One region of the Bacillus tuaregi genome, then DNA from elsewhere that is predicted to be linked to it. Evidence: a T-box and tRNA genes for the amino acid it is inferred to sense, from the RefSeq annotation. Region 1 holds a T-box; the other regions hold tRNA genes.
The links. The T-box of region 1 lies ahead of serS (serine--tRNA ligase). A T-box ahead of a tRNA ligase gene usually reads a tRNA of that ligase, here a tRNA-Ser.
Positions count from the first base shown of each region.

Region 1 (2,249 bases):
CTATTGCTTTACTAGTACTGCCAAACGTAATGGAGACCGCTATATCACCGTTGTGATGAATGCCAAGGGTGAAGGCGGATCTGGTTCGTATAAATCAAGATTTGATGAAACAAAGAAAATGCTCGATTATGCATTTAGTAACTTTACAAAAGAGGAAGTTCTAAAGAAAAACTATCAAATTAAAAACAATAAAACATTACCTGTTAATAAAGGAAAAGAAGATCAGGTAAAAATTCAAACAAAATCAGCCATCGAGCTAGTGAATAAGAAGGGCGAAAAGGATAATTACAAACCTGTTCTTGTTCTAGACGAAAAGCTGCTAAACGAAGATGGAGAATTAACTGCACCGATTAAAAAAGGCACTAAAGTCGGTTATATGAAACTGGAAACGAAGGATGGAGCTCCAATTCAATTCCTTGATGGTAAGAGTCCACAAGTAGATGTCATTGCGGCAGAAGGCGTTGAAAAGGCAAATTGGTTTGTCCTTAGTATGCGTGCAATTGGTGGATTCTTCGGAGATGTTTGGGGAAGTGTATCATCAACTATAAAAGGCTGGTTTTGATAACCAAGATATAGAAAGTTCCTCATTCTTGAGGGACTTTTCTTGTATCATCAAGAGCCATTGATAACGGACTTATGTAGATTTCAGGTTTATGATAGAAATTTGCATAATCCTGTAGTAAAATGGAAATAGATAATTTTAGCAACATTTTACATACTATATCGTATTAAAGCTATGAGAGGAAGTAGTAGCAGGAAAGTTGTTCTTTAGAGAGCCGATGGTTGGTGGAAATCGGTGAATGACGCTTGTGAATCCATCCTTGAGTAGAGTATGGAAAGCCAAAAGCTGGTGAGTAAGTACTTTCGGATAAAACCGTTATCGTTTTAAGGTGGAAGGTAGCAATATGCCTTCAACTAGGGTGGCAACGCGGGTAACTCTCGTCCCTTTTTTGGGGACGGGAGTTTTTTGTGTTTTTAACAACTAAGAGTAATACCGATCATGGCTTTTCTACGATAGGCTGTGTTATTCAACAAACAAACCTACCACAGCCAAATAAATAAAGAGGAGGATGAATATGCTTGATATTAAATTTCTACGTTCAAATTTAGAAGAAGTAAAGGCAAAGCTTCAACACCGAGGTGAGGATCTTTCTGAGCTTGACCGCTTTGAGGGTCTTGATGTTTCACGCCGTGAGTTAATTGTGGAGTCAGAAAAGCTCAAAAGTAGAAGAAATGAAGTTTCTCAACAGGTGGCCGTGTTAAAACGTGAGAAAAAGGATGCAGACCATCTAATAAAGGAAATGCGCGAAGTTGGCGATGAAATTAAAGTTCTCGATGAGAAGCTTAAAGCCATTGAGGATACATTAGAGCAAATCCTTTTAGGTATTCCGAACATTCCGCATGAGAGTACACCAACCGGTGATTCAGAGGATGATAATGTTGAAGTTAGGAACTGGGGAGAAAAGCCACAGTTTGGTTTTGAAGCTAAACCACATTGGGACATTGCTGATTACTTAGCCATTCTAGACTTTGAGCGTGCGGGTAAAGTAACCGGAAGCCGATTTGTATTCTATAAAGGCTTAGGAGCTAGACTCGAAAGAGCATTATTTAACTTTATGCTTGACCTCCATACAGAAGAGCATGGGTACCTTGAAGTGCTCCCTCCATATATGGTTAATCGAGCTAGTATGACAGGTACTGGGCAATTGCCAAAGTTTGAAGAGGATGCCTTCTTAATTAATAGCGAGGATTACTTCTTGATTCCAACCGCAGAAGTACCGGTAACCAACCTGCACCGTGATGAGATTTTGGATGGTGAAGAGCTTCCAATTAGCTATGCTGCTTTTAGTGCCTGCTTCCGTTCAGAAGCTGGCTCTGCAGGACGTGACACGAGGGGGCTAATTAGACAGCATCAGTTTAACAAAGTAGAGCTAGTGAAATTTGTTAAACCTGAAGAATCCTATGATCAGCTTGAAATTCTAACTGGTCATGCTGAAAAGGTTCTGCAGCTATTGAAACTGCCGTATCGTGTTATGAGTATGTGTACTGGTGACCTTGGCTTTACGGCAGCAAAGAAATATGATATTGAGGTTTGGATGCCAAGCTATGACACCTATCGTGAAATCTCTTCTTGCAGTAATTTCGAAGCCTTCCAAGCGCGTAGAGCGAATATCCGCTTCCGCCGCGAGCTAAAAGCAAAGCCAGAGCATGTTCACACATTGAATGGATCTGGCCTTGCGATTGGCAGA
Region 1 covers NZ_LT629731.1:62,370-64,618, reverse strand. Annotated here, with positions in the region: gene BQ5321_RS02695 (serine hydrolase) at 1-562, shown strand, start outside; T-box leader at 728-950, shown strand; gene serS (serine--tRNA ligase) at 1,077-2,249, shown strand, end outside.

Region 2 (2,249 bases), 4.0 Mb from region 1:
TTTGGTGCGGCCGAGAAGAGTCGAACTTCCACGGGGTTACCCCCACTAGGCCCTCAACCTAGCGCGTCTGCCATTCCGCCACGACCGCATATACTTAATTAGGACATTAAATATTATATCATACATAAATAAAATCTCAAATAGCAATTTTTGGTGCGGGTGAAGGGAGTCGAACCCCCACGCCTTGCGGCGCTAGATCCTAAGTCTAGTGCGTCTGCCAATTCCGCCACACCCGCATTTGGAAAGTTATTTTGCTTATGCAAAAAACTTTGGTGAGCCATGAAGGACTCGAACCTTCGACCCTCTGATTAAAAGTCAGATGCTCTACCGACTGAGCTAATGGCTCAAACATGATATACTTTACTCACCATGTGCACTGCAGGTCAGATGTGCTTCAAAAGCCTTTGGCTTTTGTTGCAAAACTCATCCTCTTCAGGACGATGAGTTTCTCTACCGACTGAGCTAATGGCTCAAACAAAATAAAAAAATGGCTGGGCTAGCAGGATTCGAACCTACGAATGACGGAGTCAAAGTCCGTTGCCTTACCGCTTGGCTATAGCCCAAACATTTTAAATGGCGGTCCGGACGGGACTCGAACCCGCGACCTCCTGCGTGACAGGCAGGCATTCTAACCAACTGAACTACCGGACCAACTATATTATTATACATTAGATAGCGGTTTAGCTCCAGCGCCTAGCGTCTAGTGGACTTCACATTCCTCCCTACGATAAGTCAACACCCAATCGCACTACGCGCTCTTGGTGTTTCCTTTATCTCGGTCCGGATGCTCCAGTCTATACGCCGCTGGGCAAGGCACTTCCGCTTCCTAGATGACCCGTACGGGATTCGAACCCGTGTTACCGCCGTGAAAGGGCGGTGTCTTAACCGCTTGACCAACGGGCCATAAATCATATGGCGGAGAAGGAGGGATTTGAACCCTCGCGCCGCTCGCGCGACCTACACCCTTAGCAGGGGCGCCTCTTCAGCCTCTTGAGTACTTCCCCATATGGCTCCGCAGGTAGGATTCGAACCTACGACCGATCGGTTAACAGCCGATAGCTCTACCACTGAGCTACTGCGGAATAATTACTAATTTGTTAACTTGTCTTGATATCGACTCTTATTATTATATTTACGTGATATATAAAAGTCAAGGTTAAATTGGATATGAATTATCGCAATATGATTAACTGATTGACAACCATAGAATAGGATACCAATCTGGTTTTGGACAAACATTAATTCTTTTTAAGACTTAATGCCCCTCTACAAATTCCACATACATACTTTTTCGTGTCCATCCTTCTCTTACGTCTATATATTTGGTTACAGCTATTACAGATGTAAATATTGACCTTTTGGCTTTTGGGGCCCGCTGAATTCTCAGGAAGTGAGGAACAATACCTTGGTGCCCCAACCACCTCCATTAACTCCTTAAAATCCTTATCCCTATGCTTGTAACCCTTTCCTTCTATATGTAAATGATAGTGGCATAACTCATGCTTGATTATCCCAACTAATTCCTCTATTCCCAGCTGCTGATAGTACTTTATATTCATCTCTATGTCATGACTCTTTAATAAGTAGCGACCACCTGTTGTTTTCAGCCGGTTATTAAAAATAGCTCGATGACGAAATGGTTTATGGAAATACTTAATTGAGATGTCTTCGACTAGCTTTTGTAATTCTTGATTATCCACATTGTTTCAACTCCTTTAGATCATGAAGCACATGACAAACTATATCAGCATAGACTAATGATAATTAATGAGATTTTTGTCCGGGAGGTTACCATATGCCTACTTGGTTTCAAAATCAAATCCAAAGAGCTTTTTATAATAAAAATAGATACCAAATTAAATTGTTAAATCAATGCTGGTTTTTATATAGAAAAAAACATTTTTAACATCCATACAGGACTGTCCCACCTTTATGTATAGCACATAGAAGACAATCTAGATGCTATCATCTTTTAGGACAGCCCTGTTAGATGCTATATTATAGACCGTTAGCCCTCTGTCGGAGAAAGCATCGTTAGGGCTACTCTGCCTTTATGCAAATCAACCGAATCTACCCAAACGGTCACGACATCCCCAACGGAAACAACATCGAGCGGATGCTTAACAAACTGACGTCTCAGTTTTGAAATATGAACAAGCCCATCCTGCTTAACACCGATATCGACAAAGGCACCAAAATCCACGACATTACGGACGGTTCCTTGAAGCTCCATTCCTGGCTTTAAGTCT
Region 2 covers NZ_LT629731.1:4,016,827-4,019,075, forward strand. Annotated here, with positions in the region: tRNA gene BQ5321_RS21650 (tRNA-Leu) at 3-88, opposite strand; tRNA gene BQ5321_RS21655 (tRNA-Leu) at 152-236, opposite strand; tRNA gene BQ5321_RS21660 (tRNA-Lys) at 271-346, opposite strand; tRNA gene BQ5321_RS21665 (tRNA-Gln) at 489-563, opposite strand; tRNA gene BQ5321_RS21670 (tRNA-Asp) at 575-651, opposite strand; tRNA gene BQ5321_RS21675 (tRNA-Glu) at 832-903, opposite strand; tRNA gene BQ5321_RS21680 (tRNA-Ser) at 914-1,004, opposite strand; tRNA gene BQ5321_RS21685 (tRNA-Asn) at 1,008-1,082, opposite strand; gene BQ5321_RS21690 (SprT family protein) at 1,239-1,700, opposite strand; gene cmpA (cortex morphogenetic protein CmpA) at 1,796-1,906, shown strand; gene BQ5321_RS21695 (Tex family protein) at 2,009-2,249, opposite strand, start outside.
Region 2: it has a tRNA-Ser gene. The T-box ahead of serS (serine--tRNA ligase) is inferred to sense a tRNA for this amino acid. The anticodon was not compared.

Region 3 (2,249 bases), 3.5 Mb from region 1:
AGTAAACGGCGGCCGTAACTATAACGGTCCTAAGGTAGCGAAATTCCTTGTCGGGTAAGTTCCGACCCGCACGAAAGGCGTAACGATCTGGGCACTGTCTCAACGAGAGACTCGGTGAAATTATAGTACCTGTGAAGATGCAGGTTACCCGCGACAGGACGGAAAGACCCCGTGGAGCTTTACTGTAGCCTGATATTGAATTTTGGTACAGCTTGTACAGGATAGGTAGGAGCCTGAGAAGCCGGAGCGCCAGCTTCGGTGGAGGCGTCGGTGGGATACTACCCTGGCTGTATTGAACTTCTAACCCGCGCCCCTGATCGGGGCGGGAGACAGTGTCAGGTGGGCAGTTTGACTGGGGCGGTCGCCTCCTAAAAAGTAACGGAGGCGCCCAAAGGTTCCCTCAGAATGGTTGGAAATCATTCGTAGAGTGTAAAGGCACAAGGGAGCTTGACTGCGAGACCTACAAGTCGAGCAGGGACGAAAGTCGGGCTTAGTGATCCGGTGGTTCCGCATGGAAGGGCCATCGCTCAACGGATAAAAGCTACCCCGGGGATAACAGGCTTATCTCCCCCAAGAGTCCACATCGACGGGGAGGTTTGGCACCTCGATGTCGGCTCATCGCATCCTGGGGCTGTAGTCGGTCCCAAGGGTTGGGCTGTTCGCCCATTAAAGCGGTACGCGAGCTGGGTTCAGAACGTCGTGAGACAGTTCGGTCCCTATCCGTCGTGGGCGTAGGAAATTTGAGAGGAGCTGTCCTTAGTACGAGAGGACCGGGATGGACGCACCGCTGGTGTACCAGTTGTTCTGCCAAGAGCATCGCTGGGTAGCTATGTGCGGAAGGGATAAGTGCTGAAAGCATCTAAGCATGAAGCCCCCCTCGAGATGAGATTTCCCATAGCGTTAAGCTAGTAAGACCCCTGAAAGATGATCAGGTTGATAGGTTTGGGGTGGAAGCGTGGTGACACGTGGAGCTGACAAATACTAATCGGTCGAGGACTTAACCAAATTGAAAAGCGTAGGTGCTCTTTGGCGCCGCAGCTGGACAACACATTGTTTATTACTCGTCCTTTTTCTTCAGCATTATCTAGTTTTGAGGGAACAATTTTTGTGAAATCCCTTGAAAAATTCTAAAAAGACATTATAATAATATATGTCTCATAGTTTGGTGACAATTGCGAGAAGGTCACACCCGTTCCCATCCCGAACACGGAAGTTAAGCTTCTCAGCGCCAATGGTAGTTGGGGTTTTACCCCTGTGAGAGTAGGACGTCGCCAAGCATAATATTATTCCGCAGTAGCTCAGTGGTAGAGCTATCGGCTGTTAACCGATCGGTCGTAGGTTCGAATCCTACCTGCGGAGCCATTAGGAGAGCTGTCCGAGTGGCCGAAGGAGCACGATTGGAAATCGTGTAGGCGGGCAAAACCTGTCTCAAGGGTTCAAATCCCTTGCTCTCCGCCATTATTATGTGGCCCCTTGGTCAAGCGGTTAAGACACCGCCCTTTCACGGCGGTAACACGGGTTCGAATCCCGTAGGGGTCACCATTATGAAGATAGTAGTTAGCTGTTAGTAATTAGAAAAGAAAGGTTAGAATCATATTGTTTTTATAAGATTCGTTTTCCTATCTAACTATTCACTAACCAACTAACAACTTTGTCTAACCTGGAGGATTAGCTCAGCTGGGAGAGCATCTGCCTTACAAGCAGAGGGTCGGCGGTTCGAGCCCGTCATCCTCCACCATTTTAGTGGATAGTATTTAGTGATTAGTAGTTAGAATTCCGGAAAATTCAATGAAGCAATAAATAGTTTACTTTGTTGAAAAACTTACACCCTAACAACTAAAAACTAATAACTAACAACTTATTTACTATTATCGCGGGGTGGAGCAGTTCGGTAGCTCGTCGGGCTCATAACCCGAAGGTCGCAGGTTCAAATCCTGTCCCCGCAATTTGGTCCGGTAGTTCAGTTGGTTAGAATGCCTGCCTGTCACGCAGGAGGTCGCGGGTTCGAGTCCCGTCCGGACCGCCATTTTTACTTTATTAAGGCTCAGTAGCTCAGTCGGTAGAGCAATGGACTGAAAATCCATGTGTCGGCGGTTCGATTCCGTCCTGAGCCACCATTTATCCGGAGGGGTAGCGAAGTGGCTAAACGCGGCGGACTGTAAATCCGCTCCCTTGGGTTCGGCGGTTCGAATCCGTCCCCCTCCACCATTGTTTTTTCACGGTAGTGAAAATAACTATCAATTTAGGGG
Region 3 covers NZ_LT629731.1:3,573,570-3,575,818, reverse strand. Annotated here, with positions in the region: rRNA gene BQ5321_RS19650 (23S ribosomal RNA) at 1-1,005, shown strand, start outside; rRNA gene rrf (5S ribosomal RNA) at 1,162-1,277, shown strand; tRNA gene BQ5321_RS19640 (tRNA-Asn) at 1,288-1,362, shown strand; tRNA gene BQ5321_RS19635 (tRNA-Ser) at 1,366-1,458, shown strand; tRNA gene BQ5321_RS19630 (tRNA-Glu) at 1,468-1,542, shown strand; tRNA gene BQ5321_RS19625 (tRNA-Val) at 1,663-1,738, shown strand; tRNA gene BQ5321_RS19620 (tRNA-Met) at 1,873-1,946, shown strand; tRNA gene BQ5321_RS19615 (tRNA-Asp) at 1,950-2,026, shown strand; tRNA gene BQ5321_RS19610 (tRNA-Phe) at 2,042-2,117, shown strand; tRNA gene BQ5321_RS19605 (tRNA-Tyr) at 2,125-2,208, shown strand; tRNA gene BQ5321_RS19600 (tRNA-Trp) at 2,245-2,249, shown strand, end outside.
Region 3: it has a tRNA-Ser gene. The T-box ahead of serS (serine--tRNA ligase) is inferred to sense a tRNA for this amino acid. The anticodon was not compared.